Regions from separate parts of the Peribacillus simplex NBRC 15720 genome, predicted to be linked through region 1. Evidence: riboswitches for the same ligand, from Rfam matches in the RefSeq annotation. Region 1 holds a riboswitch; the other holds the start of a gene.
The links. Region 1 has a riboswitch for cobalamin ahead of nikA (nickel ABC transporter substrate-binding protein). Riboswitches for the same ligand answer to the same signal wherever they lie in the genome.

Region 1 (8,280 bases):
GCCTTGTCAGGTAAAAGATTTAGCAAAGACATGCATGTCATCGTTTTCCCTGATCCACTTTCTCCGACAATGCCCAACACTTTCCCAGCCTCGAGTTTAAAACTGACATCATTGACAGCCTGAGTCACTCCATACGGTGTCGATACAATAACCTTCAAATTTTCTACAGTTAGATTGGGGTGTTTTCCCATCTTCCAACCATCCTCCCTTCTATTCCTTTTTTAGGTCTAGAGCATCCCTCAAAGCTTCGCCAAACAAGTTAAAACCAAATACAACGATGAAGATCATCAACCCAGGGTAAAGCATCAATGAAGGGGTTTCTCTAAAAAATGGCTTACTATCATTGATCATCATTCCCCACTCTGCCTCTGGCGGCTGTATGCCAAGTCCAAGAAAAGAGAGTCCAGAAATTGCTAAAATAACTCCTCCGATGTCCATAAAGATTAATACAACAACTTGAGAAATGATGGCAGGTAAAATATGTTTGATGACAATGACTCTCATTGGTGTCCCGCATATTTTGGCTGCTAAGACAAAGTTTTGCTCCTTTACACTAAGAACCATTCCTCGAATGACGCGTGCATAAAAAACCCATTGGACAAGCACCATCGCCAAGATCAGATTGCCAAGACTCGGTCCTAAAGTTCCGATTAAAGCTAAGGACAGCAGAAAGCTTGGAAATGCCATGAGAATGTCACACATTCTCATGAAGAGATAATCAACTTTCCCCCCAATAAAGCCTGCATAAATACCAAGTGGGATACTAATAATCATCATTAATCCCATGACAAGGAAAGCTGTTCCCAACGAGGTTCGTGTTCCATAGATTAATCGGGACAATATACATCTCCCTAAATGATCAGTCCCCATTGGAAACTGAGAGGAGGGCCCTTGCAGCTTCTGAACGATATCAATCAAGTTCGGATCATTAGGAGCCAAAAAAGGAGCAAAAAGAGCCAATACTGTCAGGAAGGAAATAATCATGATACTGATCATCATGAGCTTATGTGTCATCAGCATTCTTTTCACGTTTTGCACCATTCTTATTTCTCTCCTTCCCAGCGTATACGGGGATCCAGGAAAGAATATGTAAGATCCACAAGAAGATTGCAGACCACAAAGATCACACCCATAAACAAAACACACCCCTGAATCATTGGATAATCTTGATTTAAAATAGATGTGACAAATAACTGTCCCATGCCGGGCCAAGAAAAAATTGTTTCAACAATAACCGCTCCGCTTAGCATGTTCCCGAAGCTCATCCCAAGTCCAGTTATCACAGGTAATAAGGACCTTTTTAAGACATGTCTGAAAACGATTAGTCTTTGGCGTAACCCTCTCGCTCTAGCATACACAACAAATGGCTCATTCAAATTTCCTAGCATACTAGCTCGAAGCAATCGCATATACGTCCCTATATAAGCAAAAGCCAATGTCAAGGAAGGAAGCGCTAGATGCGCCAAGGTCCCCCTTCCCAATACAGGAAATAAATCTAACTTTACAGATAAAAAATAGATCAAGAGAAACCCAAGCCAAAAGGTTGGCATAGAGACACTTACAAAGGCTACTATTCTGCTAAACTGATCAACAAATTTCCCCTTGTAAATAGCCGAAATCATGCCTATAGGTAAACTAATAACAACAATTAAGATAAGCGAAGCAAATGTTAATTGAACTGTTGGGAAGAAATGTACCATAATTTCTTCCCATACGGAGTTATTGGACACGTAAGACATCCCTAAATCCAATTGCAACACTTTTCCCAGCCATACAAAATACTGGACATATAAAGGCTTGTTTAAACCAAGCTCAACTCGAAGGGCTGCCACTGTCTCATTCGTAGGAGGAATATGTGACGCCCTTAAGTAAGCTACTGCCGGATCTCCAGGAATTAAGTAAAGCAAGATAAAAGTAATGAGCGAAATTCCGAGTAATATTGGAATTAAACTTGTGAGACGTTTAAAAATAAACCAACTCATGTAGCACTCCTTAAGTTGTTTTTAAGTATCCCCTATTTCAATTAACATCAATTGAAGTTAAAGGGACCTCAGCTTCTTGAGGTAAAAAATCTACTCCACTAATGTTTTTTTGATACACCGCTATATTAGACTGATAAGATATCGGTAAATAAATGGCTTGTTCGTGCAATGTCGTTAATATATCTGAATACAGTATTTTTCTATCTTCCTCGTCAGTAGTTAATAATACTTTCTTAATTTTCTGGTCTATTTCTTTTTTTACTGGCAACCCTAATTGAGCGTTATAATCTGGACTACCATTTTCCGAATTAGTCGTCATAGAAGCTAAATAGGAATGTGGATCAAACGGTACAGCCCATGTTGCTGTAAATAATAAATCAAACTTACCTTGAAATGCCGTTGTCCAAAAAGTATTAGTTTCCTGACTAGTCAACTTAACATCTATTCCCAGTTTTCTAAAGTCACCTTGTGTAAATTCTGCGATTGACTTTTGGATATTATCTGTACTATTAAACAGTAATTCCAATTGCAATTCTTTTCCGTCTTTTTCTCTAAATAGTTTCCCCTTCACTTGTTTCCATCCAGCTTCATCCAATAACATTTTTGCTTTTTCTGCATCATACTCATACGGCTCTATATTAATTTTCGTGTAAGGCAAAATAGGTGGAAACAAAGTATCAGCCTTTTTTTCCATACCATAAAAGATCTTATCAATAACAGCTTGTTTATTAAAAGCATGTTGGAGAGCTAACCGAACTTTAAGATCTTTAGTTGCTTCTCTGTTTGAGTTAAGAAGCAGCGTTCTTGTAGCTGTAGGTTCTGACAATTTGGTTTCATATTGTCCTGAATTCTTCAAAAATTGGAATGAATCTTGGCTGATGACCCCGTTTCCAAATATAAAGTCGAGTTCCTTTTTCTCAAAAGCTAACACTCTTGACTCTCCATCAGTAATGACTTTAACAACCACCTTATCTACTTTAGGCTTAAGGCCCCAATATTGTTCGTTCCTTTTGAAAACAGCAAACTCATTTTTCTTATACTCGCTCAATACCCACGGTCCTGTGCCAATCTGAGACTTGAGTCCGTCTTTAAATGTGTTTTGGCTGTCAGGAAAAGCAGCTTCTCCTACAAATCTCAAAGGTCTGATGTAAGTTAGTTCTTGAAGAGTTGGATAATACACGTTGTTCAAAATAAGTTTAATAGTATATTCATCTATTATTTTTGTATCTTTGATTTGGTTAATTAATCCCACCCATTCATGTTGTTTGCGATTATCTAAAATGGTACCAAAGTTTTTCTTGACGATTGCAGCATTAAAAAGCGAACCATCGGAAAATTTAACATCTTTTCTTAGATGGAATACATATTCTTTTCCATCTTTCGATATATCCCAGCTCTCCGCAAGCCAAGGCTGAATTTCTCCACCTTTACCGTAATAAACAAGGGATTCATATACCATAGCCTGGGAAAAAAACTCATTCGGAAAATATGTGTGTGGATTTAAGTCACCTATATCCCCAGGCCATGAAAAAGTAACAACTTTTTGCTTTTCATTATCTGATGTATTTTCTTGATCTATTGTTGTTTTGCTGCAACCTGTAACTAAGATTGTGAAAATTACTAGTAGTCCAACAAAAGAATGGAATAAATTAGACCGTTTTATAAACATGCTTTCTCACCTTCAATTATGGAATTTTAACTATTTGAAAAATTACGAAATACAAAAAAGCATTTCCAACCAGATTTAACGGTCAGAAATGCTTATATATTAAGAACAAATTCGTCTTCTAGCACTCTAACACCTCCCTATCTCCCGTAGGTTTAACAGCATTTCTAGAACAGGCAGGTCTTCTGACTTAGGTTCATCATCACCATGCGTCTTCCCGGATATTATCCAGTGACTTTCTTGCATAGGACTCACCCTTACAGCGGCGGGACCGTGCCGGATTTTGCACCGGCTTCCCTTTTAAATATTCGCTATTAAACGAATATACCCATTCCAATAAAATATGAAATTTTTCCTCATCTTCATAGTAAAATATAGAGCTTGTCCGTCTTAAAATTATTAAGTCGAAACCTTCTGATGCTTCTTACCAATTTAATAGTTTCATCTCTAATTAATTTTTGATAAACTCAGCAACTAATCATATCCATCCTAGCAATAAACGAAAAACAGTTAGTAAAAAGGAGAATAAATATCTACTCTTAAGAATTTAACAAATATTAAAAACTCTCCTATATTATACAGTTTTACGATTACAACTCTCTGAAAATAAAATCAAAAAGTTTACCTAATACAAATTATATTCGTTATCGCAAATTTATGCCATATCAAATTAAGATCCTGATGTTTTTTAACGGTTCGTTTTGTACGGAGGCAATAAACTTATACAAACAGTTATTTGTAACGACATATATGAATGATAGTGTGTAGATTTTTCATTTTCAGATTTGTATTGCTCCCTCCCGAATATGCTATTTTTTATAAGTGAACACTCACTTTTCATTTGAAAGCAACCTAATTTATGTAATAATAGATTCATAACAAAAAAAGAAAGTACTTGAGGGATTCTGCATTGGAGAGTATGGAAGAATTACATGAAAAAATTGAGATATTGAGGAAAGAATTAATAACTACGGGATTGATATATGGATTTACTTCCCCAAAAACATTACATAAAAGCCAGGAACTAGATAAACTGTTGAATTTACTTGGGCATGAAAAAGAACCAAATGGTTTAGATTATGTCTAAAATCAGGAATGAAACCTGATTTGATTTTTCTACTAATACTTCATGGGATCATTACAACTGCAGGAACTATCACCAGGAGTAATTTTGGAATTATTTTTAATAATCACTGTGTAGTTCATGCAGCATATTTCCTTTACTTAATCACCTCGTATTCTGGGACTAATTTTTCTGTAAAATTTATTGAAATAATCATCCCTTCTACCTAATGCTTCATAGTCTAGTTTTCTACGTTTTATTTTGTTTGTTGGAATTGTGCCGTAGAACAAATTGTTTAGGGTCATTTTGATCACATTCTTTCTCCCCATTAAAAAGCATCCAAAATGAATGGATGCCTTTTTTATCGAATTTTTCTTTTATGTCCTGCATTTAATAACAAACAATCTATCTTATCTAAGTTTATGAATGGTGTGAGATTTCAAATATCAACGATTCATTTAATTGTCATGGACAACCAAATATTTCTGCTTTGTTAATGATTTTTTACTATTTTAGTGACTGAAGTCCTTTCAATTCCGGGACAACATTCCTTATCTCCCTTCCAGTAACCGCTGCAACGAGGTTCTTCGCCGCAAGCATGGCCATATCAAATCGTGTTTGATGAGTAGCTGAACCTATATGCGGCAGGGTAACCACGTTCGGCATGGCTAAAAGCGGATTGTCAGGCGATACGGGTTCCTGTTCAAATACATCCAAACCAGCTGCAAGGATTTCCTTATTTCGCAGTGCTTCAATGAGGGCCTTTTCGTCCACCGTCTGACCGCGGGATGTATTGATAAAGATCGCAGATTTTTTCATCAGCGCGAATTGCTCCCTTCCCATAAGATGCCTCGTCTCCGGAGTATAAGGGACCATTAAAAGAACGAAATCGGATTCCCGTAAAAGGTGCTCTAAAGAGGAATAGGTTGTACTTAGCGTTTCCTCCACTTCGAATTTTCTTCGGCGATTATGATACAAAACTTCCATGTTAAAACCGAATTTGCCTCGTCTTGCAATAGATTCCCCAATCCTCCCCATACCGATGATGCCCAATGTTTTTCCATGAACATCAACGCCAAAGAGGGGTTCATCGCCTTTATTTCCCCACTTGCCATCCTTTACAAGCTTGTCCAGTTCTGGTATACGGCGGGCTGCTGAGAGCATTAAGGCTAAAGCTAAATCGGCCACGGTTTCATCGAGAACATCAGGTGTATTTGTACCGATTATGCTTCTCTTTTTCATTGCCTCTAGATCAAAGTTGTTGTAGCCTACCGAGATATTGCTGACAGCCTTTAGACATGGTGCATGGTCCAGAAGTTCATCATTTATTTTTTCTCCGGTGATGAGCAGTCCCTCCGCATCGGAAATTTGCTTAAACAGCTGGCTTCTGGTAATGGGTTCAGGGCCGTTCCATTTTTCATACTGGCAATACTTCGAAATAAATGCCTCTACCTCGGCCGGTACTGGTCTTGCAATATACACTTTTGGCATCAATTTATGTCCTCCTCGGTTACACTATTCTTGAATAGGATGTTTTACAATAAACCAATAACAGATTGCCGCGCATCCGGCGATTAAACCGCCAGATATAAAGGCAAGAGAGTAAGAGCCAGTAGCATCCACTATCATGCCTGCCACAACAGGGGAAAAGGCTCCACCAAAATAACCGCCAAAATTCTGAATTGAACCTACGGAAGCAACCATAGAAGGAGGGGCAATGTCACCGGCAAGTGCCCACGCGCTGCCTGTAATGGCAGAAATAAAACAAAGAGCAAGGGTCAGTAATGTTAAGGTAATAGCGAGCCCTTTGACAAATGGAACTGCACATACAACAATAGCGGCCGAGATGGCACATATACTAATTAAGGCACGCTTTGCTTTAATAGGTGTAGTTATTTCCTTGTCAACCAATTTTTTAGTAAGATATCCTCCGAAAATATTGCCAAAGATTCCGCCAAGCCAAGGAATACCTGCATATATACCCATTTCTTTAAGTGAAACATGATGGACATCAAACAAATAAAGGGGAAGGAAGACAAGGAAAATATTCCAGATCCAAATGGTACAGAAGAAGCCCAGAATCATCCCCCACACGCTTCGATATTTAAATAACGAACCCCATTTTATTTTTGATGATTGAATGCCTTGCTCTACTCCACCACCTTCCGACTTAATGTATTCAAATTCCTCCTTGGAAAGTTTTTGGCTTTTTTCAGGATTTTTATAAAAAATAACAAAACCGATTGCGAAGATGATGCCGATCACACCCGTTATATAAAACAACGCTCTCCACCCAAAAGTCACCATAATGAAAACGAGAAGTGGCGGTGCAATGGCTGGTCCCCATTTGGACGAAGAATCCCAAATTCCAGTTGCCAAGCCTCGTTCCTTTTTAGGGAACCAATACGATGTGATCTTAGCCATTGTAGGAAAACACGGTGCCTCTCCCACTCCAAGTAAGATCCGTGCAGCAATAAATGAACTCATTTTATGAACGGCTCCCGTTAAAATGGTCGCACCACTCCACCAAATAAGCGCGATTGTATACACCTTTTTGGTCCCGAACCGATCGATCAGCCATCCGGAAGGAAGCTGCATTAATGCATAACTCCAAGAAAAAAAGGTTCCCAACAACCCGATTTCGGTCACGCTTAGTCCGAGTTCCTTCATCATTTCGGGAGCTGCAATGGAGAGGTTGGCCCGATCAAGATAGTTGATTATTCCCCCAATCAATAACCAGATGACGACGGTCCAGCGAAATTTCCGGCCAATATTTAATGGCTTTTCTTGCTTTGTTTCCACTTTTGCTTCCATACCTTATCCCCCCTTGTTATATAAAACGCCATAATTGGCAGCGCTTCCAAAATAAAAAAAGCCAGAGTTCACGCTTGGATAATATGTATATACAAGGAGGTTTTTGTTTTATAATATAAAACTCAGTTTTTGTTTTGTGATAAAAAAAATAAAAAGATAATTCTGTTTATTCTGTAAAGTATCGTATTATGAGGATTTGTGATTGTCAATCTTTATTCTTATTTTTAGGATTATATTCCTAGTTAACGTTTTATGCCAAATGGCGAAAATTGATAAACGGTTTTTGAATAGTAAAATCATAACAAAATTTAGCCCACAATCCATTTCCATCTCCAGCTTTGCTACCGGAAGGGCTTAGAGACCATTCGTCTCTCAAAAATCTCAGGCAACATTAACCGGCGGTTAAGTTTTTTTATTATTTTTCTATAAGAAAAGCAAGCGCTCCTGATACATGTGGGACGGCTATAGGCGTACCTGATAAAGCAGCATGTAGTTTACTAGATAAGTGGGACATTAATTGTTCGCTTGGCCCTACTGAATCTACTTTTCTATTGGTATTACAAAATCTTAATGGAAGCCGTGATGGTTAACGGAGCTTCCACTACTTCCTAATAAGCACCCGGAATATTGTTTTCATTTGTTGTGGAGATTCCATCCCTTCGCACATTTACTACAACTATATTTTTTAAAGAGGAATGAAGGGCTGGCTCATCGTCTGATCCTCACAGTGACATTGAGTTACTCCTACCTCTTCT
Region 2 (8,280 bases), 1.2 Mb from region 1:
TTCATCGCGATGAATATAGGATATCATCGTAGCGGAACCGGTCATTAAATTTTGGCGTCCTAAATTATAATAAAAGGCGAAAGCCAGGTAGAAATAAATCCCTTCAAGGTTCGTTGAATGGATCAGTGCCTCGAATAAATGCTGAGGGCTGGGATCATCCACGAACGTTTGATAAGCATCAACGATCGGTTGGTTACGCTTAATCACTTCAGGATGTTCTTTAATGCGGTCGAAAAGCTGTTTTTGCTTGCCTACCGGAATCAAGGAAGCAAGGATATAGGAATAAGATTCATTATGGATCGATTCCTGCTGGGCCATGTTGGCCAGGATAGCCTTTGCCGCCGGATCCTTGATGTACCGAAGGATTTCTACTAAAGTGGGCGTTTGAAGACTGTCCATTCCAGCAATCATCGTAAGGATATCGAGAAAAGCGTCCTGGATATCTTCGTCCAATTCGCCCCACTGCTTTTTATCCTGAATCATGTTCACGCTCGAAGGCTTCCAAAAGTTATTGATGAGCTGTGTATAGGTATCATAGAATTTTTCATACTGAATATCGTTCCAAAGGAGGAAGCCTGAAGCTTCTCCTTTGAAAACACCGGTTGCCTTGGTTGGATGCGTTGGTTCCAGCATCCGAATCTTTTTGATATGATTGGTCATTCGTGAAAACTCCTTTAATAGATTACTGGGTTATGATTGTCGTTAACTTGAACAGCTTTCGCAGGCATTGTCATATTCGGAAGAAGTCGAACGAACATAATACGTTGATTTCAACCCGCTTTCCCATGCCGTTAAATGGATATCCAATAGGACCTTCGCTTTGATTGTATTGTGTACATACAGATTAAAGCTGATTGCTTGGTCAATATGGCGTTGGCGGGCTGCATTTTGCCTGATGCTTTCCAGTTGGTCCAAATTAAATCGCGTCTTTTTATAATATTCATAAGTTTTTGGCGTCAAGCCTGGTGCGGTCACCTTGAATTTGAAGTTTTTCTTTTCTTCGTAAAATTCAATTTCATACAAAGGATCGATTCCATCCGTGGAATTACCGATTTTAGCGGTCGATGAATTGGGTGCAATGGCCATTAAATATCCATTACGGGTCCCGTGTTCCTGCACGTCTGCTTTTAAATCCATCCATTTTTGATCTGTATAGTCACGCAGTTCGAAATAGCTCCCTGTATGCCAATCCGATCCTTCAAAATATGGGTATGATCCTTTTTCCTTGGCTAATTCGTTGGATGCCTTAATTGTTAAGTAAGCGATCTTTTCGTATAAAGCATCGGCATAGTGAACAGCCTCATCGGATTCCCAATAAATATTCTGTGTGGCAAGTAAATGATGCCATCCAAACGTTCCTAAACCAATTGCCCGGTAACGTTTGTTCGAGATGGATGCTTGTTTGACAGGAAGATTATTCACATCAATGACATTATCCAGCATACGGATCTGAATGGGAATCAATCTTTCCAAAACATCACTGCCCACCGCTCGGGGCAAGTTAATGGATGAAAGGTTGCAGACAACGAAATCGCCGCTTTTACGAACCACAACAACATCTCCATCTTCTGTTTCATATTCATCCGTGATCGTCGAAGGGCTTAGGTTTTGGGCAATCTCCGTGCAAAGGTTAGAGCAATAAATCATACCTTTATGTTTATTGGGATTCTTCCGGTTCACTTCATCGCGGTAGAACATATATGGTACGCCTTCTTCCAATTGAGAAATCATGATGCTTTTCATGATGTCCATCGCATTGATTTTTTCAAAGCTATAGTTTGGAAGCGTGCCATTTTCTGCGGCCTCGACAGCAAGTGCATAATGATTCCTGAAGCTTCCTTCGCCTTTCTTCTCGTCATAAAGATCTTCAAGTGAAAATCCAAGGGTTTGCTTAACGGTATGCGGATCGAAAAGATACCATTCTTTTCTGTCGCGTACAGCCTCCATGAATAAATCAGGTATGCATACACCTGTAAAAATATCATGGGCTTTTAATCTGTCATCCCCGTTTTGTGTTTTCAAATCGAGGAAGCTCATGATATCTTTATGCCAGGCATCCAAGTAAATCGCGATGGCACCTTTACGTTGACCCAATTGATCGACACTTACAGCTGTCTGGTTGAATAGTCGAATCCAGGGAGTCGTGCCGGAACTGTTTCCAGAGAAACCTCGGATATCAGAACCAAGAGAGCGAATCTTACCAACGTAAAGACCGACGCCGCCACCGAATTTAGATACTTTTGCTGCATCGTAGTTAGATAGGTAGATGCCGTCAATGGAATCTTCAATTGCGTCGATAAAGCAAGAGCTTAACTGTCCATGTGTTTTACCTGCGTTGGAGAGTGTAGGAGTCGCAACGGTCATATAAAGATTGGACATGGCCCAGTATGCTTCTTTTATAAGTTGCAGGCGGTGCTCCGTTTTTTCCAATCGCATGATTTCCATCGCGATGATCATGAAGCGTTCTTGTGGCAGTTCGTAGACCTTGTCCTTTTTTGGGCGGGCTAGGTAGCGATCGTTTAATAAGTAGATGCCTATGTAAGAGAATAATTTATCTTTTTCCGGGTCGATCACCGAACCCAATTCCTCAATTTCCGCTTTTGTATATGAAGATAGCAGTTCTGATTTATAAATGGGATAACGCTGACCTTCTGAAAGCTGGGAAAGTTCCGTGATCAGTTCATAGAATGGACCATAACTCATGCCTTCATAACCTCGATTGGCTCGTGCATCCCTATACATTGTATTCAATAGTTCTGCTGCAGCAACAAACGTCCAATCTGGAGCATCAATATCCACACCTTCAAGAGCGAGCTGAATCAGTTTTCTTGATGCCTGTTCTTCGGTTGAGTCACTTTTGCGATCAAGCCATTTTGTAAAACGCTTTTTGAACTTTTCCATATCGAGACGGCCTTCGAACTCCTTCGATAACATCTCAAGCTGGATGGATTTCGTTTCTGTGTCATTTTCACTTATGGTAGAGTTATATGTTTGAGTCATTAATATTCCTCCTTGTTAACTTCCGCTAAAATAAAAAAAAAACCGCCCAATGAATTGAGCGGATCAAACGATAGAATAAAAGAGCCATGAAAAAATAGCCGTTATACTATCGTTTCATCATCTCAATCCCCGAAGAATAAGAAACGTGAAAAATTCAAGGCAGGTCTCCTGACTCATGATCATCCTACTTTGAGTCCTTCCCGTATAGAGAGCTATACAGTGGTTTCTCATTTCGTCACATTTACAGTTGCGGGGACAGTTCCGGGTTTACACCGGATTCCCTTTTCAGCCATCACTGGCACCTTGGATTATAAAAAAATTCTATATATAGTTATTATTATTGTTTATGTAATCAATATCTAGTATTTCTGCTTATATTATCGTAAGCCATATACGATGATAATTCAACTAATATATTTGAAAAAAAACAGCCCTTATCTATTGACAAAGTGAGGGTAGAAGGTGAAGGAATGAAAGTTTTTATTGGGGAATGGGTAATTCAGGCGCTGATTTTACGGGATTTTGTGTTAAAATAAATTGTCTAGTAAAGGTGGCTCTCCCTTATTGCGATGAGGGGATTCGCGGAAAAATATTTATGAAAAAGGGGATAAAATCTTGGAAAAAGTATTAGTTTTTGGACATAAAAACCCGGATACAGACACAATCTGTTCAGCAATCGCTTATGCAGATCTGAAAAAGCAGTTAGGTATCAACGCTGAACCAGTTCGTCTCGGTGAAGTGAATGGTGAAACTCAATATGCATTGGACCAATTCAAATTCGATGCTCCCCGTCTTGTGGAAAAAGTTTCAGGGGAAGCTGACGGCGTAATCCTGGTCGATCATAACGAACGCCAGCAAAGTGCTGAAGATATTGACCAAGTCCGTGTGTTGGAAGTTATCGACCACCACCGTATCGCTAACTTTGAAACAAGCGATCCTTTATATTACCGTGCGGAACCAGTTGGTTGTACGGCAACCATTTTAAATAAAATTTATAAAGAAAACGGAATTGAAGTCCCTAAAGCAATTGCAGGTCTTATGCTGTCTGCCATCATTTCCGATTCTTTATTGTTCAAATCACCGACCTGCACGGAGCAAGACGTTGCAGCAGCATTGGAACTGGCTGCCATTGCGGGAGTCGACGCTGAAACATACGGCTTGGAAATGTTGAAAGCTGGAGCTGACTTGAGCGACAAGACGATTGCCCAGCTTATCACTCTTGATGCAAAGGAATTCTCCATGGGAATGGCTAAAGTGGAGATAGCACAGGTCAATGCTGTAGATCCGAACGAAGTCCTTGCTAAGCAAGCAGAATTGGAAGCGGCGATTGAAGCGGTCATCGATGTGAAGGAATTGGACTTATTCCTATTCGTCGTAACGGATATCTTGACTAATGATTCTGTTGCCTTGGCTCTTGGTAAAGCAGCTTATGCAGTGGAAAAAGCATACGACGTTTCATTAAACAATAACATAGCCGTCTTAGAAGGCGTTGTATCGCGTAAAAAACAAATCGTGCCGGTCTTAACGGACGTATTCAGCAAATAATACAGAAAAAGGGGGTGCTCATTAAAAACATGGGCATCCTTTTTCTGTACATGCAAAAAAAGACTCAACCATCCATTAAGGGTGTTTGAGTCTTTTTTCTTAATTCAAAGCTTCCTTTTCTTTTTCATAGGCGATGACAATCAATTCTTTATTGGCTTCCTCGCCAAGTTTGCTTTCAAAACTTTTCAGTTCATTCAATAAATCCGGTGACAGATTTGCTGCCGTATAATCCTGCTCGGGTGTCATGCTTTTCGCTCCTTTCAAAAGAAAATAATTCACGTTATCTATTTTGTCGGTTTGAAAAGTTTCTATTCAGCAGAATTTTACTACTTCAAGATATTTTACTTTCTGAGGTGGCGAGTTTTTCAAGCAATAACGAACTTTCGTCATCGAGTCCTTGCACTTGGACAGTTATTCCCTGAAGCTGATATTTAAGGACAACCGTATCAACAGCACCGACTGCTGAAGCATCCCAGATTTTAGAAAGGGAAAAGTCTATGACGATTGCATCTGCTTTTTCCTTGAAGTCGAACTTCGAAACAAAGTCCTGGACAGAAGCGAAAAATATTTGTCCGCTGATACGATAAATGATTTTCTTAGCCTGGATGTCTTCCGTTTTCTCTACAGTTACTTTAGAAATTTTAGCCGAGAAGAAAATCATACTCAAGAGCACTCCAGCAAATACCCCTTTAGATAAGTCATGAGTATAAAGGACAATGAGGACCGTCACGATCATCACGGCAGCATCTGACTTTGGAGCTATAGTGAGCCTCTTTAGGGAAGACCAGTCAAAGGTCCCGATTGAAACCATGATCATGACTGCGACAAGTGCAGCCATCGGTATTTTAATAAGGACATCATTCAATACCACGATTAATACCATAAGGAATGCGCCAGCTACAAAAGTGGAGAGCCGGCCCCTTCCTCCTGATTTAATGTTGATGCCGGATTGGCCGATCATCGCACATCCTGCCATTCCTCCAAAACATCCGGCAATGATATTCGAAATCCCCTGGCCTTTGGCTTCCTTATTTTTATTACTGTCCGTGTCAGTCATCTCATCAACTATTTGAGCTGTCAATAACGATTCAAGCAACCCCACAAACGCAAGGGCTATGGAATAAGGGAAAATGATCGCCAAAGTTTCGAAGGTCAAAGGGATGTCTGGAAGCATGAACATCGGAAGCGCTTCGGTCAATTGCCCCATATCCCCTACAGTCCGCACTGTAGCCCCCGTGGTAACTGCAACGATCGTCATGAATATGATGGCGACAAGTGGTGAAGGTATGATTTTCGTGATCAGCGGAAAAAGATAAATGATAGCTAATGAAACGGCTGTCATGACATACATGACCCATGTTTCGCCCACGAAATGGGTGAGCTGTGCCGTGAAAATCAAGATGGCTAAAGAATTCACAAAACCAGTCATGACCGGCTTCGGAATGAACTTCATTAATTTCCCGATTTTTAAAACCCCTAGTAAAATTTGTAGCAACCCAGTCAATATTGTTGCAGCAAGTAAATAGTTCAAGCCATGATCTTTAACAAGGTCGACCATGACGAGTGCCATTGCGCCAGTGGCAGCCGATATCATTCCCGGCCTTCCGCCGACAAAAGAGATGACGATGGCAATGCAGAATGAGGCATATAGACCAACCATTGGGTCAACGCCAGCAATGAGCGAAAAGGCAATCGCCTCCGGAATCAATGCCAAGGCAACGACAATTCCCGATAGGACATCTCCTCTAACGTTGCCGAACCATTCCTGTTTGTATGCAGATGTATTCAAAGAAACACTCCTTCTTTCTTTTATATATGTGTGTTGAATTCTTTTTTTAACGCACTAAATTATAGCATGAGCCCTTCTTTCTATCTATATGGATAATATAAACGACAAGTCGAGGGCTATTCATTTCTTACATTGGCGAATCAAGGTAAAATGCCTTAAGAGAGAGTTTTCAAGAAATGACGATGAGCAACAAGAAAGGGCGAAAAATTTCCAAAGGCTTCTGAAAGACTTCGCTTTATGATTCAGATTTTTCTGCATTTAAATGTGTTATTCTTTTATTATGGATGAAAATGGGGGTTACTCCTATGAATAAGAGTGAGAAAAGAATGAAACTAGTGGAAAAAATTGAGAATCATTTAAGACTGACGGCAAGAAATTTAGTGAAATTCGATACAATCCAAGAAACATTGGATTTTACGGTGGAATCATTTCAATTGGAATTTTCATGGGACTTTGTGGCAATCGTATTGAGAGATGATGATCGTTTATATCCAAAAGTATGGAAAGGCGGTTCGCCGCATTTTGCAGATTCTTTTCCCATTCACCTTAGTGAATGTTCCCCGGAAATTCTCGAAGAAGGATGGGATATTAGGAAAAAGGAAAGCAGCCTCAATTGTGAATTCTATAAATTAATGAAGAATGAAATGATTTCAACTTGGTTCACCGTTCCTTTAAAAGATGAGGGAGTTAGCTATGGATTCTGTATAATCGGTTTTCATAATTTCGTTCCTTTGATTTCTGAAGTGGAGAGGATTTTTGTTGAATTTGGAAAAGATGTTGCAGTTGCCATGCAGCTTGCGAAGGAAAAGGAATTTGAGAAAAGGAAGTTAAACAGCATCAGTTGGGTCAATGAAAATGTGACGCCAGGTTCGTCGATGGAAGAATTGGTGCAAAAGGTGCTTGAGCTATCATGTGAAGGAACCAAGGCTGAAGCAGCCTCAATTTATTTATACGATGAATCGGAAAACTGTTTTAATTTGCAAAGCCCTTCGATAGGATCTCCAAAACTGGAGGAAACAATCATGGTCAAGGGGGAGAATGAATTACATGCCTATTTCCCATACTTTGAAAAATCGGGTGGCATTCAGTTGTCGGTTCCGTTGGTAGTGAATCTTAAGACTGTAGGAATGATTCATTTAGCGAATAAGGCAATGGGTGCATTTACATTGGGGGACCTCGAGCTATTAAAATTCCTCTCGAACCATGTGGCCGCATTATTTGAAAATGCGAGGTTATATTTAAATGAAATACAGTTGAAGAAGCGGTTACAACAAATCATGGGCTATCAGCAGGAGCTGGTTAAGGAAACATTGTATGGGGAGGATTTTGATGTGATAACGGACACACTCAGCGGGTTGTTGTCCTGTTCGATCATTCTGTTCGATAGATTTTTCAGGTACATCTCCATTCATCTGGAAAATGAAGATGAATCCTCACTACCAGATATATATAGCCTCATCGAAAAAGAAAAAGCTGGAATCGGTAAAGAAAAAAAAGGAATGTGGCTCGGGAATTTTAAAAATGAATCGACTGCGATTGGTTTTTGGCCAGTTATAGGAAGTGGTGAATTATTAGGTTATTTAGCGATCATCACGAATGAAAATGCCGTGGATGAGGTTACGAATTTAACAATTGGACATGCGCTTAATGTGTATGCCATTCAGTTCATTAAGCAAAAATTGATCATGGAAACGAAAGAACAGGTAAAGGACAGTTATATAACTAAATTGTTCGAAGAGAAAATCGAAGATAAAGCTAAAATAGTCGAATATGCGACACTGATGAACATTGATCTATACAGGCCACACCGGATTGCAGTATTGAAACTGGAAGAGGAGTCACTTCCTGCCCATTCGAATCTAATTGAAAGAGAGGCAGAAAAAGCCTCGGAATGGGATCATATGAAAGAACAACTTTATCTTAAATATAAAGAAATCATCGTGACT

Region 2: it holds a riboswitch for cobalamin, as region 1 does, so the genes downstream of both, BS1321_RS07115 (ribonucleoside-diphosphate reductase subunit alpha) here and nikA (nickel ABC transporter substrate-binding protein) in region 1, are expected to answer to the same signal.

The regions. Positions count from the first base shown of each region.
Region 1 covers NZ_CP017704.1:318,388-326,667, forward strand. The annotation lists gene BS1321_RS01485 (ABC transporter ATP-binding protein) at 1-191, opposite strand, end outside; gene nikC (nickel transporter permease) at 211-1,041, opposite strand; gene nikB (nickel ABC transporter permease) at 1,044-1,982, opposite strand; gene nikA (nickel ABC transporter substrate-binding protein) at 2,020-3,651, opposite strand; cobalamin riboswitch at 3,807-3,995, opposite strand; gene BS1321_RS01505 (aspartyl-phosphate phosphatase Spo0E family protein) at 4,568-4,735, shown strand; gene BS1321_RS01510 (2-hydroxyacid dehydrogenase) at 5,219-6,205, opposite strand; gene BS1321_RS01515 (MFS transporter) at 6,227-7,525, opposite strand.
Region 2 covers NZ_CP017704.1:1,502,003-1,510,282, reverse strand. The annotation lists gene BS1321_RS07120 (ribonucleotide-diphosphate reductase subunit beta) at 1-660, opposite strand, end outside; gene BS1321_RS07115 (ribonucleoside-diphosphate reductase subunit alpha) at 703-3,000, opposite strand; cobalamin riboswitch at 3,142-3,321, opposite strand; gene BS1321_RS07110 (manganese-dependent inorganic pyrophosphatase) at 3,616-4,545, shown strand; gene BS1321_RS27370 (hypothetical protein) at 4,645-4,791, opposite strand; gene BS1321_RS07105 (SulP family inorganic anion transporter) at 4,877-6,334, opposite strand; gene BS1321_RS07100 (helix-turn-helix domain-containing protein) at 6,640-8,280, shown strand, end outside.